Regions from separate parts of the Roseibium sp. QJM3NY_11 genome, predicted to be linked through region 1. Evidence: predicted binding sites of a transcription regulator. Region 1 holds the regulator's gene; the other holds the start of a gene.
What was found. Region 1 encodes PhoB, which activates phosphate uptake and scavenging genes when phosphate is short. Its sites were predicted from a motif close to TGTCATNNANCTGTCAT; they were not measured.

Region 1 (7,889 bases):
ATGATCGAAGTGAACATTTCCAACCTGGCGGCCGTCCCCTCGATCGTGTTCGGTATTCTGGGTCTGGCGGTTTTCATCCAGTTCATGCACCTGCCGCAGTCCGCACCGCTTGTGGGCGGGCTGGTGCTGACGCTGATGACCCTGCCGACGATCATCATCTCGACCCGGGCTTCGCTGAAAGCGGTGCCGCCGAGCATTCGGGACGCCGCGCTCGGGGTTGGGGCGTCCAAGATGCAGGCCATCTTTCATCATGTCCTGCCTCTGGCCATGCCCGGCATCCTGACCGGCACCATCATCGGTCTGGCGCAGGCACTCGGTGAAACGGCACCGCTGCTGCTGATCGGCATGGTCGGCTTCGTGGCACGCGGATACCCTGAAGGTATCGTGGCAGGCTTCACCGATCCGAACTCGGCAATGCCGGCGCAGATCTACACATGGGCCGCGCGCGCCGACTATGCATTTTACGAAAAAGCCTGGGGTGGAATCATCGTGCTTCTGGTGTTCCTCCTCACCATGAACGTTCTCGCGGTCATCCTGCGCCGCCGGTTCGAGCGCCGCTGGTAAGGGATGATCCGATGAACGAGATGCCGAATATTGAACAGGCGAAAAACATGATCGACAGCAAGATTTCCGCAAAAAAAGTGCAAGTCTATTATGGCGACACACACGCCATCAAGGACGTGGACATTGAAATTCAACCACGTTCGGTCACCGCCTTCATCGGTCCGTCCGGGTGTGGCAAGTCGACGTTCCTGCGGACCATCAACCGTATGAACGACACGATCGACATCTGCCGGGTGGAAGGGTCGATCAAGATCGACGGCGAGGATATCTACGATCCGAAGGTGGACCCGGTGCAGCTGCGCGCCAAGGTCGGCATGGTGTTCCAGAAGCCGAACCCGTTTCCGAAGTCGATCTACGACAATGTAGCCTATGGTCCGCGCATTCACGGACTTGCAAAGAACAAGACCGATCTGGACGAAATCGTTTCCTCCAGCCTTCAGAAAGCCGGTCTTTGGGAAGAAGTGAAGAACCGCCTGGACGAGCCGGGCACCGGCATGTCCGGTGGTCAGCAGCAGCGTCTGTGCATTGCCCGTGCGATCGCCGTCAGCCCGGAAGTGATCCTGATGGATGAGCCGTGTTCGGCGCTTGATCCGATCGCCACGGCCAAGGTGGAAGAACTGATCGACGAACTGCGCGAGAACTTCACGATCGTGATCGTGACGCACTCCATGCAGCAGGCCGCCCGCGTGTCTCAGCGTACCGCATTCTTCCACCTCGGCGTGCTGGTTGAGGAAGGTCTGACAGAAGACATCTTCACCAATCCGAAAGACAAACGTACACAGGACTACATCACTGGCCGCTTCGGCTAGGCGATTTCCGTAAATCTCAAGGGGACTACAGAATGGCTGAACATACAGTCTCGGCTTATGATGAAGAACTGACGGCCATGGCCGGCAAGGTCGCCGAAATGGGTGGACTGGCCGAAAAGGCGTTTGCCGACGCCATTTCCGCACTGGTTTCCCAGGATTTGGAGCTGGCGAGGTCGACGATCGACAAGGACGCCCGTCTGGACCGTCTTCAGCAGGAAGTCGAAAGCAAGCTGATCGAGTTGATCGCGCGCCGTCAACCGATGGGCCAGGACCTTCGCGAGATCACCGCGGCAACCCGCATCTCCAACGATCTGGAGCGTGTCGGTGATCTGGCGAAGAACGTCGCCAAACGGGCCATCGCGATCGACAGCGACCTGCAGTCCAAGAAGCTTGCGATCGGTGTCGAGCACATGACGGAGCTTGCCCTCGCGCAGCTCAAGCGGGTGCTGGATGCCTATGCGCGCAAGGACGCGGAGGAAGCCCGCCGCGTACAGGAAGCCGACGCGGAAATCGACGCCATCTATACGTCTTTGTTCCGCGAGCTGCTGACCTACATGATGGAAGATCCGCGGGTGATCACCCAATGCGTCCATCTGCTGTTCTGCGCAAAGAACATCGAGCGGATCGGCGATCATGCGACCAACATTGCCGAGAACGTCTATTACATGGTCACAGGCGACCGTTTGCCGGAAGACCGTGCGAAAGTCGACGAAACCGGCGCCTAGGTCACCAAAGGTTCAATCGGAAGCGAACGGACACCCGAATGTTGACCGGGTCACAAGTCGCAAAGCATTTCGTGCCCGGTCAGACGCAAGCACGATACGTAAGGTTCCGTCGAGATTGATCACGGAAAAAGAACCGGCCGGCGCCAGGTCAGGGACCTGTTGCGCCGGTTGCCGAAATTGGAGCGAGATGTATGCCGAAGGTGCTCATCGTTGAAGACGAAGAACCCCTCAGCCTTCTACTAAGATACAATCTGGAAGCAGAGGGCTACGCTGTCGAAGCGTGTGTCCGGGGTGACGAGGCCGAAATCCGGCTTCGGGAAAGCCAGCCCGACCTTCTTCTGCTCGACTGGATGCTGCCGGGGTTGTCAGGCATCGAGCTGTGCCGCAGGCTGCGCGCACGCGAGGACACGGAGCGGCTGCCCGTGATCATGCTCACGGCGCGGGGTGAAGAAGCGGAGCGAATTCGGGGCTTGTCCACCGGCGCCGACGATTATGTCGTCAAGCCGTTCTCCGTACCGGAATTGATGGCGCGCGTGCGGGCGATCCTGCGCCGGGCCAGTCCGGAAGTGGTCTCCACCATGCTGCGGTCCGGAGACATCGAGCTGGACCGGGAAACCCACCGTGTGCGTCGCAATGCCAAGGAAATCCACCTGGGTCCGACAGAATTCCGGCTGCTGGAATTCCTGATGACGTCTCCGGGCCGGGTGTTCTCCCGCGAGCAGTTGCTGGACGGTGTCTGGGGTCATGACGTCTACGTCGACGAACGCACGGTCGATGTGCATGTCGGCCGTTTGCGCAAGGCTCTCAACAAGGGCAAGGCCAAGGACCCGATCCGGACCGTCCGGGGTGCGGGCTATGCCTTCAACGATCAGTTCACCGTCTCCGCCTGAAACGCGGCAGCCTGATACGAAAAAACCCGCCATGTCGGCGGGTTTTTGCTGTATGGGAACGCGATGTCTGCGGTCAGCCCGCCTGGGCGACAACCTTGCGATCGCGGCGGCGGTCGGCCATGGGCTGGTAGGCGATCTTGCAGTGATGGGTGCAATAGGGAACGCTGGGGTCGGACTGGCGGCCGCAGAAATAGAAATCATCGGTCGCCGGATCGCCGATCGGCCATTTGCAGGTCCGCTCCGTAAGCGTCAGAATACTTGCCCGCTGCGAGATCGGCACAAGATCCGCAATCGGCTCAACGGCCGGCTTGGGTACGATGGCCGGGGCCGGAGCAAAATCTGCTTTCAGCGCCGTCGCGCCGATGGATTGCGGTTGCTGGGCGGGTCTCTTCGGCGTTGCGGCACCGGTCGAAGCGGGACGGGCCCGCCGCGGCTTCGCGCTGGAAGAGGTTGATTTGGCCCGGCCGGACAGGCCCAGACGGTGCACCTTGCCGATGACGGCGTTGCGCGTGACACCACCCAGCTCGCCTGCGATCTGGCTCGCGCTCAATCCGTCGCTCCAAAGCTTCTTGAGAAGCTCAACCCGGTCGTTTGTCCAACTCATTGCCGCACCCTTTTCTTGGGCTGCCCTGCAGCCATTAACCTCGTGTTAAGCGCACGTAGTCGCGCCTAAGGATGGCATATCTAGTGCCTCTTGATGATTTGCCGCACGAGATCTCGTGTGTGATGTCCCAGAGGTTACAATAACGTTAATTTGTCAGGCAACCGTTCACCCAAATCCAGTTGGGGATGAACCGACTTTTCCCCAATTATGGCGAGGTACTTGAGAATTTTGAGGAATTTGCCATTCGCGCGCTGTCGGAGCGCCGCGGCGCATTTCCATTGACAGTCCATGGTGGGGGCAGTGTATAAGAAAACTGCTGCGTGCCGCCTTATCGGGCGGCACGTTGCGTTTTGGCCGGGCGCACCGTTTGCAGGTGCCTTGCGGCGTCACGGTGACGCTGAAGAATCGGCCGTTTTTGAGGAGTTCAACGAGGTTATGTCCGCGACCGCATTGTTCGGGAATTACGCAAGATCGGAACTGGCATTCGATCACGGGGAAGGTGTCTGGCTGGTGACGGCAGACGGCCGACGATTCCTCGATTGCGGCTCCGGGGTTGCGGTGAACGCGCTCGGACACAGCCACCCACATCTGGTCAAGGCGCTGCAGGAGCAGGCCGGCAAGCTCTGGCACGTTTCCAACCTGCACCAGATCCCGGAAGGGGAACGCCTGGCCCGGCGGCTGTGCGAGGCGACATTTGCCGAAAAGGTGCTGTTCGTGAACTCCGGTGCGGAAGCCATGGAAGCCGCGATCAAATGCGCGCGCCGGTATCACTATGACAACGGTCAGCCCGAACGGTTCCATATCGTCACCTTCGAGGGGGCCTTCCACGGCCGGACGATTGCGACCATCGCTGCCGGCGGCCAGGCCAAGTACCTGGAAGGCTTCGGCCCGAAGGCGCCTGGTTTCGACCAGGTGCCCGTCGGCGATATCGACGCGCTGAAGGCCGCGATCGGACCGCAGACGGCGGCAATCGCGATCGAGCCCATCCAGGGCGAAGGCGGTATCCGCGAGATCCCCGCCGAATTCCTGCGAGCCGTCCGCAAGCTCTGCGACGAAAACGGCCTGTTGCTGATCTATGACGAGATCCAGACCGGTGTCGGACGGACGGGCCAGTTGTTCGCGCACCAGTGGAGCGGTGTCGAGCCGGACCTGATGGCGATTGCCAAGGGCATCGGCGGCGGCTTTCCCATGGGCGCCTGTCTGGCAACCGCCGAAACGGCCGCTGCGCTCGCGCCCGGAACCCATGGCACTACATTCGGCGGCAATCCGCTGGCCATGGCGGTCGGCAATGCGGTGCTGGACGTTGTTCTGTCGGACGGCTTTCTGGAGGACGTCCGGCGCAAGGGGCTCAGTTTCAAGCAGAAGCTGGCCGGTTTCGTGGACAGTCATCCGGCTGTTCTTGGCGAAGTGCGCGGCAATGGCCTGATGCTCGGTCTGAAATGCGTCGTTCCGGTCGGAGACTTTGTCGCGGCTGCACGGGATGCCGGTCTGCTGACGGTTCCTGCGGGCGAAAACGTCGTCCGCATCATGCCGCCGCTGACGATGAGTGAAGACGAAATTGCGATTGCCATGGAGCGCCTTGAAGTGGCCGCCCTGGCAATTGAAACGAACCTGGTGGAAGGAGCGGCCGGATGACCGCCAATGAATCCTATCGGAATTTTCTCGATCTGACCGATTTCGACGGCGATGAGCTGCGCGCCATTCTGGAGGCCGGCAAGAAGATCAAGGCCGGCCGCAATGGTGTGCGCCGCGGCAAAGGCCCGCTGGCCGGCAAGGTGCTGGCGATGATCTTCGAACAGCCGTCGACCCGCACACGCATTTCCTTCGATGTCGGCATGCGTGAACTGGGGGGGGAAACCCTCGTGCTGACCGGAGCGGAAATGCAGCTGGGCCGCGGCGAAACCATTGCCGACACCGCACAGGTGTTGTCGCGCTTCGTCGATGCGGTCATGATCCGCATCCTGGACCACGACCAGCTCAACGAGCTGGCCGAGAATGCCACGGTTCCCGTGATCAACGGTCTGACCAAGGTCTCGCATCCCTGCCAGATCATGGCCGACCTTTTGACATTCGAGGAGCATCGCGGATCGATCAGCGGCAAAAGCGTTGCCTGGACCGGCGACAGCAACAATGTGCTGGCCTCCTGGATCCACGCCGCTCCCCGCTTCGACTTCGAACTGCGCATCGCGACACCGGCGGAGCTGGCACCGCCTCGGGACCTGATTGACGCCGCGCGCGCCAGGGGTGGTTCAATTGTCGTCACCGCGGACCCATATGAGGCTGTCAAGGGAACCGACTGTGTCGTCACCGATTGCTGGGTGTCCATGGGAGACGATGACAATGAAACCCGTCACAATCTCCTCAGCGCCTATCAGGTGAACGAGCGGTTGATGGCCGAGGCAAGGCAGGACGCGCTGTTCATGCATTGCCTGCCGGCCCACCGGGGCGAGGAAGTCACTTCCGAGGTCATGGACGGTCCCAACTCCGTAGTGTTTGACGAAGCCGAAAACCGTCTCCATGCCCAAAAGGGTATCCTGGCCTGGTGTTTCGGCGCAGCTTGAGGCAGAGCCATCGTGGCATTGAATCTTGACCAACTGGGCATCGCACCGGCCGGGCTGGATGCGGTCCGGCCTTTTGCCGTGGAAGCCTTGGACGTGCGCGGCCGTGCCGTCGCTCTCGGACCGGTTTTGCAACAGATCCTGGGACGCCACGCGTATCCGGAGCCGGTATCACGCCTTCTGGCGGAAGCCATCGTGCTCACCAGTCTGCTCGGAACGTCCCTGAAGTTCGACGGCCGGTTTACCCTGCAGACCCAGACCGATGGGCCTGTGTCCATGCTTGTCGTGGACTTCGCGACACCAGACGCGATCCGGGCCTGCGCCACCTTCGACGCGGACGCGGTCGAGGCGCTCATGACGGCCGGCAAGGCAACGCCGGAAACTCTGCTTGGCCATGGGCATCTTGCCATGACCATCGACCAGGGCAAGCACATGCAGCGTTACCAGGGGCTGGTGGAACTGGACGGCGTGTCGCTTGAAGAAGTGGCCCGGCGGTATTTCGAGCGGTCCGAACAGATCCCGACCGAGGTGCGTCTCGGCGTCGGCGAGTTGTTCACCCGCAACGAGGGTGAAGCGCATTCGCGGGCCTGGACTGCCGGCGGTGTGCTGATCCAGTTTCTGCCGGAGTCGCCGGATCGCATGAAGCAGGCCGATATCGATCCGGGCGACGCGCCCGAGGGAACCGAGCCGCATCAGGTCGACGAAGACGACGCCTGGGTGGAAGCCAAGGTGCTGGTCGAGACGGTCAAGGATGTCGAATTGACCGATCCCGAAGTCAGCGTGGAAATGCTGCTGTTCCGTCTGTTCCACGAGCGCGGCGTGCGCCTGTTCGATCCGCAGCCGCTGGCCGACAAATGCAGCTGCTCGCGCCAGAAGATCCAGGGTGTTCTGGCCGGCTTCAGCGCCGACGAGATCGCTGACATGACCGAGGACGGCAAGATCGTCGTCACTTGCGAGTTCTGCAGCAGCCGCTACGAATTTGACGGCTGACTGAGGCTTCCGGCGGACGCAGCTGCGTCCGTCGGTCACATCTCGTTACAAATTTCCGCGTGCCAGAATTAACCTGAAAGGGTAATCGGGTCCTGTATATTGCAGTGCGAAACAGACCTCTCCGTCGAGCACGCAGGACGCATGCCCGTTAACTTGACCCCGAATGGCCCGTGGTACGTTGAACATGTTGCAGTCTTTGGAGCCGGATTCCGGCAAGCAGCCGGTCCCTGAAGTTCTGTCGCCCCTGCGCGGGGAACGGCAGCGCAACTGGAGCCTTGCGCTTGTCCTGAAGGCTGTGTTGCAGGTCCTTCTGGCATTCGCCATTCTGTTCGGCGCGGTCAAGGGGATGAACCTGCTGGTCGCCTCCAAACCGGAAGTCGCCAAGAGGGCCATCCAGGAAACAAGCTATGCCGCAGAAACCGTGACGCTTGTCCGGGGCGAGCATGCGCCCCTTATCAGCGTCTTCGGAGAAACCGCGGCGGGACGGGAAGTGGATCTGCGCGCCCTTGTCGCCGGGGAAGTGGTCGAGGTTCATCCCGACCTGAAGGCGGGCGGAGCCGTCTCCGAAGGCGAGCTGCTGGTGGCCATCGACCGGTTCGACTATGAGGGCGCCCTCACCGAAGCGGAAGCCAATCTTGCCGAAGCGCAGGCCGCGCTGGTCGAGAGCGAAGGCCGTGTCGAGCTTGAAAAGGGCAATGTCGTCAGGGCGGGCGAACAGCTTGAATTTGCTCAAAAGGACCTGCAACGCG
Region 2 (7,889 bases), 1.7 Mb from region 1:
GCGCGGCCCGGATCGGGCTATTACATCTCCCAGGTCAGGCCGGACACACCGGCTCCTTCTGCGCCTCATGTTGCCGCCGCCGTCGACGGTATTTCCCTGCTGCGTGAACAACTGGAAAAGCATTACGAGGTGCGCCCGGGGGACGGCCGCCCCCCGCCCTTCTGGATGGAAGGCTCCGAACTCAGGCGGCATTTTGCGGTCGCCAAGGTTCCCTATCCGGAAGAAATCCAGTTCGGCTACGGCAGTTTCTGGGGGTTCGGTCCGTTGCGCGACCGTCTGAGGATACAGTTGCTCGAGCGCTCGATCCCGGTGCAGCCGGACGGCCTGCTTCTGACCAACGGCGTCAACCACGGGCTGGACCTGATCATCCGTCACCTGACCGAGCCGGGGGACACGGTCTTTGTCGACGAACCGGGCTATTATCCGCTGTTTTCCAAGCTCACGTTCGCGAAGCTCAATATCGTCGGCATCCGGCGGGACAGGGATGGCCCGGACCTGGACGATCTCGCGGCGAAACTCGCGATCCATCGGCCGAAGATGTTCTTCACCCAGTCGCACGGCCACAATCCGACCGGGGGCTCGTTGTCGCCGTCACGGTCGTTCGGGCTGATGCAACTGGCCGAACGCTGGGGCATTCTGCTGGTGGAAAACGATGCCCTGTCCGACATCCTGCCGTCGACGCTGCCGCGGCTTGCCGCGCTCAACGAGTTGAGCCGGGTTCTTTATCTGGGCAGCTTCTCAAAGACGTTGTCGGCCAGCCTGAGATGCGGTTATGTGGCCGGCTCGCCGGAGATCATCCGCCGCCTGGCGGACATCAAGATGATCACGCAGGTCAATTCGTCCGAGCATGTTGAACGGTTTGTCTTCAATCTCATCCAGGCGGGTCATTACCTGCGTCACCTCAGGCGTCTCAGGGGGCGGGTCGAGGAGGCCTACAAGGCGGCTTTCGGCAGTCTGGAAGCCCTGGGGCTTTCCCTGATGGAGAGTTCCGTACCGGGATTTTATCTGTGGGCCGAATTTCCCGGCGAGATCGACGAACAGGAATTATGCGCGGAAGCCAGCCGGGCGAGCATCTTCATTTCGCCGGGCTCGGTTTTCTATCCGAACCGCAAAACCCGCCGGCGGGCGGCCATGCGGGTCAACGCGGCCTATGGCACGGACCCGAGGTTTCTCGGATTTCTCGACGATTTCCTGAAAAGGGCGAGATGACGGGGCCGGGGTGGGCGCCCTGACGGAGGCCGTCAAATGAAAAGGGCCGGCTTGTCGCCGGCCCTTCAGTTGCCCTGATGTTTGACTCAGATAAATCTGGTGGACCGGCGAAAACTCCGGGGGGCTGGGGGGCTAATGCATTCCGCAGCTTCCGCTTGTCCTACCCATCAGGGTATGATCTGAATATGGGTGGTCAAAATGGCTCGCCAAGGGCTGGAATGAGGCAAAAACAAGGAAATTTCTTCTTTCTTTCTGGGCAAAGTGCCGTTACGTCTTTTTTGTACGTTTTCCTCCGGAAATTCCCTCGTAAAATTACCGGTATTGCGGCCTGAAGAGGCCTTCGCGGCTTTGCGGACTTGCCATCCGACCCCAAGGCAACGCAAGATGACAGTCAGGTGACAGGCCGTGCCCGGCGCGATTCCCTCACCGCTGCGAAACCGCAAACGGAATGGAGGCGGAATGAGCGAAGCCGATGACAGCGCGTTCAAGCGCGGCACGGGATCCATCCCGATGCCGCAGGCCCAGCCGGCTCCCCCTTCCAAACCTGTGGTCGCCTTCGACCGGCGTGAACTCAATACGATCCTGAGGCTCTACGGCCTCATGGTGGCCGACGGCGAATGGCGCGACTATGCCATCGACCTTCTGAAGGACCGGGCGGTTTTCTCGGTGTTCCGCAGGTCCTCCGAAATGCCGCTTTACCGGATCGAGAAGGACCCGAAACTGGCCCGGCGCCAGGGGGCCTATTCGGTCGTCGCCACCGGCGGCGTGATCCTGAAGCGGGGTCACGATCTTGGCCAGGTTCTCAAGGTGCTCGAGAAAAAGAAACACCTTCGTGTCGTCACCGCCTAGGGCCGGGTTTCATGCGGTGCCGGACGGTTTGTAGACGATGTCGGCGGATGGCGAGAATTCCCGGAAGTAGGGCTCGCAATGGATCCGCTCCAGTCGGTTCATGTAGTCTCGCCGGTCCGGGTCCTGCGTGCGGCGCAGGCCGCGGGCGCGCCTGAGCGGTTCCGGGCAGTCAATGAAGATCGTTGCGTCGAACCAGCTTCTGACGGCCTCATGCAACAGGAAGATGCCGTCGCACAGAACGACGGCCGGCCGGCTGTCCCCGAGATCCAGCGTGTAACAGGCGTCGAGTTCTCCGGAATCGGGGTTCCAGGCACGGTTGAATTCCAGACGCCTTTCCCCGCGCAGCGCGCTCAGCGCTTTTTCAATCTCGTTCCAGTCGTACCAGTGCAGAGGGTTTTCCGCGGTGCCGGCCCTACCGCCGTCGCCGGTCTGCTCCGCGATGCGCCTTTCGCGGTCCTTGAAGCCGAGGCTGGAAAACCGGTCGCATTCGAAATGGCACGCCTTGCCTGCAAGTGCCTGCATCAACGACCGGCACAGGGTGGTTTTTCCTGCGCCCGCGAAGCCGCTGACGGCAACGAAGACACTGTCCCGGTGCCGGGCTCCTTCCAGGACCCGCGCCGTCAGCGTGGCAATATCCCGGACTGGTTTCTGCGTGTCGTTCATCGGCACCGGAGCGCTTTCAAATCAAGGGGCTGACAGTCTGTCGCCCCCGAAGACGTGATCGAAGCCGAGCGGGGAAATCTGTGAACCGCCAGGGGTTGCCGGCCGCGCTCAGAACTTCAACGACAGCTTGAGGTTGACCAGGTGGCTGTCGGCGTTTTCGCGAAAGGCTCCGGAATAGCCGATCGAGCTCTTCAGCCCGGACTCCTTGAAATCGAACTCCATGCCGGCCCCGACGAGGGCGATGTTCCGGCCGATCTCGGCGGTCGTGCCCGTCAGGTCAGAGCCGAGCAGCCGGACTTCACGGCTGTACTGGTCCGGACCGATGGCGCGGGCATAGGCGATGTCGAATTGGGCGTGAACCGTGGCGAAGGCGAGGTCGGCGGCACGCGGGCGCATGTTGAGCCCCGGGCCGATCGTTGTTTCGGTGAAGTTGCCGGCCGGGGCGGAGAGGTCGAACACGCCGGCACCACTCTCGTCGTAGGCGCCCATCCATTGATGCACGACGCGGCCATGCAGATAGGGCCGGAGCGCACCGGCGCGCGTGTCGAAGCTGGACCCGGCGCGCATCGCAAGCCAGCCGCCGAGGTCGGTGCTTTCACTGCTGGCGGTAAGGCCGGACCCACCGAGGACCGTGCCGCCCGTGCCTGAAATGTCCTTGCGCGTCTGATTGGTGCGGAACACGCTGAAGCCGGCGGCCGCATCCGCGAAATAACGGTCGTCGTCGTAAGTGCCGAAAACCGTCAGGTGATATCCCGTGACATCGGCGCGGTCGCTGCCCGACTTGATCCTGGAGCCGGTGAACCCGAGACCGGTCCCAAACGTCGTGGTGTCGGTTCGCAGCAGTTCCATGCTGCCGAAGACGCCTCCCGACCACGACTCGGCGTCGCTGCCGGACCCGTCTCCCGAAAGCCGGCTGGCGGCCATGATCGGCTGGATGACGATCCTCCTGCCGGACGCCTGCCCCTTGCTCCCGCCATGTGTGGAGACCATGACGCTGTTGCCGGCACCGGATCCCGCCAGATCCTGGCCGCGCCGGGTCACAGCGATGAGCTGGTTGAGAATGTCCATCCGGGCCCAGACGGCCTGGGCCGGAAAGGCGGCCGTCGTGGCCTGCTTGGTGGCGACCAGATTGCCGACATTCAAGAGGCCCCAGCCATAGACCCCGTCAATCCCGCTGGCGCCGATATCGGTTGAGGTCTGCAACACAAGTTCGGCGAGTTCGGCCGCCGAGGCGTTCGGGTACATCTCCCGGGCCAGGGCGAGGGCACCGGTGACATGGGGCGCGGCCATCGAAGTTCCGGAATACCGGACGTAGCCGCCGTCGGTGGCTGTGGAATAGATGCCGTCCTCGTCTTCGTCGTCACCGCCGCCAGGCGCGGCCATGCACCAGTTCGCGGCCACGCCGCACCAGTTCGCATAGTCGGTGATCTTGCCGTCGCGGCCGACTGCGGTCACGGCGAGCCAGCTTGACGTCAGTTCGGAGAAATAGAGCGGCAGTTGCGCTTCCAGGCCCGGATTGGTGTCCCCGTCGTTTCCCGTGGCCCAGACAAGGACCGCGCCGCGGTTGGCCGCATCCCGGAAGGCGCCCAGCTGGTTCGGCATGTTTTCGCGGATGTAGGCACGGCCCTCGGCAATGTCCTCGTCGTCTTCCGGATCGACGACGTTGCCTCCCCAGGAGTTGTTGAAGAACTCGATGCCGTTGTCGAGGCCGTAGCTGTAAACCCGAGGAACGACGACCTCCAGTTCATCGTCGTCCGCGCTGCCGTCCTCGTCGAAGATGGTGAGGGCGGTCAGCTTCGCGTCCGGAGCCACACCCATCATGCCGGTGCCGTTGGAGGCCGCACCGATAATGCCGGAGACGTGGGTGCCGTGGCCGTTCGGATCGTCGGTGACGGGATCCTGGGTGTATCCGTCCAGGGAATAACCGCTCAGGTTGGGAGACAGATCGGTATGGTCCGGCGTTATGCCGGTATCGACAATGCCGACACTTGCGTTCTTGCCGGTGTAGCCGGCCTGGAAGGCCGCCTGGGCGCCGATCAGCCCGAGGCCATACTGATTGGAAAATTCATCCGCGAGACCGGACCCGGGCAAAAGGCAGACAATTGCTGGCAGGATGGATGCCGGGCGGACCTTGGTATGGCGCATGGGGGGACCGTAAAATTGACAATTCGCGATGCTAACCGGAAATTGTGCTTTCAGTCAAAGCACCCATTTGCGGCAGGCAAAAAAAGGCCCGGCGAATGCCGGGCCTTTCCAATGTCTCGCATGGTCCGGAACTGCCGGATTACTCGCGGTTGCCGAACAGCTGCAGCAGCATCAGGAACATGTTGATGAAGTCGAGGTAGAGCCGCAGGGCGCCCATCACGGACTTCTTGGTGGCTACCTCGGCGCTGTCGCCTTCATAGTACATTTCCTTGATCTGCTGGGTGTCGTAGGCCGTCAGGCCGGCAAACACCAGAACGCCGATCACGGAGATCGCGAACTGCAGGGCGGATGATGCCATGAAGATGTTCACGATCGAGGCGAGGACGATGCCGATCAGACCCATGAACAGGAAAGAGCCCCAGCCGGACAGGTCCTTCTTGGTGGTGTAGCCGAACAGGCTCAGGGCACCGAAGGACGCCGCCGTGATAAAGAAGACGCGTGCGATCGATCCACCCGTGTAGACGAGGAAGATCGACGACAGGGAAATCCCCATGACGGCCGAATAGACCAGGAACATGATCCGGGCCGAACTTGCGCTCATGGACTGGATCCGGAAGGACAGCCACATCACCATGCCGAGCGGTGCCAGCATGACGAGCCATTTCAGCGGGCTGCCATAGAGCGTCGCGCCAAGCTGGGTCAGCATCTTGCCGTTGCCCAGGCTGGCGACGGCCAGGCTGGAATCGGTTGTGGTGGCCAGCATCGAGGTCGCCAGCGCAAGGAAGCCTGTCAGCGCGAGGCCGATGGCCATATGGTTGTAGACGCCCAGCATGTAGGCGCGCAGGCCCTGATCGATGCCGGCCTCGGCGCGTGTGCCGGCACCCGCATAAGTGCCTTGGGATTGACGGTCAAAGGTCGACATGGTCGTGGTATTCCCCTTTTATTCGACGTGTGCCCGTGTTGTCACAGGCAGCACAACTCCCTCAACATATGGGAAATTGCTGTTGCAAGCTCAAGACGGAAATTCTGAAAAATTCGTTATCTTTCCGCTTTTGACGGCATCTTATTCCAATATGATTGCAAATGGGCGATTATTTCATGGCCTTGAGGCGCGATGCGATCTGCCGGTCGCAGGTGCCGCCCGGATTGCGCACGATCTCCTCGGACGCGAAATCCAGGATTTCCTTGTCCTTGTCGCGCATCTGCTCGACGGTCACACCCGGCTTGAACCACTGCAGAACCGCATAGTCGCCGCCTGCATCGGTCAGGAATGCGACAGGCTTGCCGTCCTCCATGATGCCCATGCGGCCGACGCGCACTTCCTCGATCGTGGTATTGCGGGCTTCGCCGTCGATGGTGATCCGGTTTTTCCGGACATTCAGTTTCTTCAGCTTGGATCCGGAGGTGCCGGCCCAATTGCCGAAGAAGCGCTTGCCCTTCTTTTCGACGGAGAGGCAGGAATTGGTGAAGTTCGGGATGGACAGGCGTTCCGCGGTGACCTCGACCGGCTCGCCGCCTTTTGGCGCAAGTGTGTATTTCATCGAGTTTTCGCCGGTGCGATAGACCCTTATGCCGACCGGCGTGTAGCCGCTGTCGCCGATGGTGCGGGTGAAGAAGTCGAACTGATTGGCATCATTGGTGCCGGCGCGGCGATAAAGCCAGCGCTTGGGCAGGCCATCCTCGAAGACCAGCCAGTCGCTGACCACCAGGCCACGCGAACCTTCCGGAGTGTCAAGCTGCCAGACACCCGTGTGGAACGGGCTTTCGGCAGTTGCCGTTGTCGCAACCGGCACGCTCACGACTGCTGCGAGCACGGCGGCTTTCAAGATGACTTTCAATCGGCTTCCGTAAAAAATTTCAAACATTGCGCGGCCCCTTGAACTTCCTACCCTGACAATAACCGGATAACCAAGAATGAAACCGCATGCAAGTTGCGCCAGGCTGAAGTCCGCCGGGAGCGGATTGCAGTTTCCCGCAAGGTTCCGTCAGCCGGGCCGGACTCGTCCCCGGCTGACGCTTTTTTTACAAGTTTCGCAGCACCGGTGCCGGTTTTTCACCCAGAATGCGCCAGGTTCCGATCAGGCCGAAGCCGACGGTCAGCACCAGCGCGATCAGCGCCGCGCCCGCTGCCGTCAGCGGCATCAGCACGAAACTGCCGTCCATGATCCGGGTGATCACATACCAGGCGGCGAGACCGCCGGCGAACAGGGCGAAGACCGCCGTGGTCAGCCCCAGAATGGCGTATTCCAGCGCATAGGCGACAATCAGGCGCGCCCGGGTCGCTCCCAGGGTTTTCAGAATGACTGCATCGTAGATCCGGCTGCGGTGTCCGGCGGCCAATGCACCGGCGAGCACGAGCACGCTGGCGACCAGCGTGATCGAGCTGGCCCCCCGGATTGCCCAGGCAAGCTGCGCGACCAGGTCGTTGACCTGGGAAATCGCGTCCCTGACCCTGACGGCGGTCACTGTCGGATAGGCGTTTGAGACGGTCTTCAGGAGCGCCAACTCCTGCTTGACAGGCACGTCGTCTTCCCAGCCAAGGGTCATCAGATGGGCGTGCGGGGCGCCCGCGAAAGTGTTCGGGGAGAACACCATGACAAAATTGATCGCAAGCGATTGCCATTCCACATCGCGCAGATTGGCGATTTCCGCGGTGATGTCGCGGCCGAGCACATTGACCGAGACCTCGTCGCCGATTTTCAACCCGAGATCGGTTGCCGCTTCCGCGTCGAAGGAGACCAGCGGCACGCCGGAATAGTCCTCCGGCCACCAGGCCCCCTCCACCAGCTTGGAATTCTCCGGCAAGGTGGCGTCGTAGGTGATGCCGCGGTCGCCGCGCAGGACCCATCCGGAGCCGTCGCGGGCCGGCACGAAGTCCTCGGAGGCGATTCCGTTCAGGCTGACGATCCGGCCACGCAGCATCGGCACGCTCTGCAGGTTCGCCTTCGGTGCTTCGGCGGCAAGAAGGGCCTCGAAAGCGTCGCGCTCCTGGCTCTGGATGTCGACGAAGAAGAAACTCGGCG

Region 2: a site for PhoB is predicted at 1,594-1,610, ahead of AC0VX3_RS02820 (DUF2794 domain-containing protein). Genes of this name have one in related genera too.

Annotation. Positions count from the first base shown of each region.
Region 1 is NZ_CM149660.1:4,713,169-4,721,057, reverse strand. Features, by position in the region: gene pstA (phosphate ABC transporter permease PstA) at 1-564, shown strand, start outside; gene pstB (phosphate ABC transporter ATP-binding protein PstB) at 576-1,373, shown strand; gene phoU (phosphate signaling complex protein PhoU) at 1,406-2,098, shown strand; gene phoB (phosphate regulon transcriptional regulator PhoB) at 2,290-2,988, shown strand; gene AC0VX3_RS21620 (GcrA family cell cycle regulator) at 3,062-3,592, opposite strand; gene AC0VX3_RS21615 (acetylornithine transaminase) at 4,028-5,227, shown strand; gene argF (ornithine carbamoyltransferase) at 5,224-6,153, shown strand; gene AC0VX3_RS21605 (Hsp33 family molecular chaperone) at 6,166-7,140, shown strand; gene AC0VX3_RS21600 (efflux RND transporter periplasmic adaptor subunit) at 7,325-7,889, shown strand, end outside.
Region 2 is NZ_CM149660.1:610,269-618,157, forward strand. Features, by position in the region: gene AC0VX3_RS02815 (aminotransferase-like domain-containing protein) at 1-1,209, shown strand, start outside; gene AC0VX3_RS02820 (DUF2794 domain-containing protein) at 1,669-2,058, shown strand; gene AC0VX3_RS02825 (uridine kinase family protein) at 2,068-2,721, opposite strand; gene AC0VX3_RS02830 (S8 family peptidase) at 2,830-4,866, opposite strand; gene AC0VX3_RS02835 (Bax inhibitor-1/YccA family protein) at 5,006-5,788, opposite strand; gene AC0VX3_RS02840 (hypothetical protein) at 5,958-6,731, opposite strand; gene AC0VX3_RS02845 (ABC transporter permease) at 6,889-7,889, opposite strand, start outside.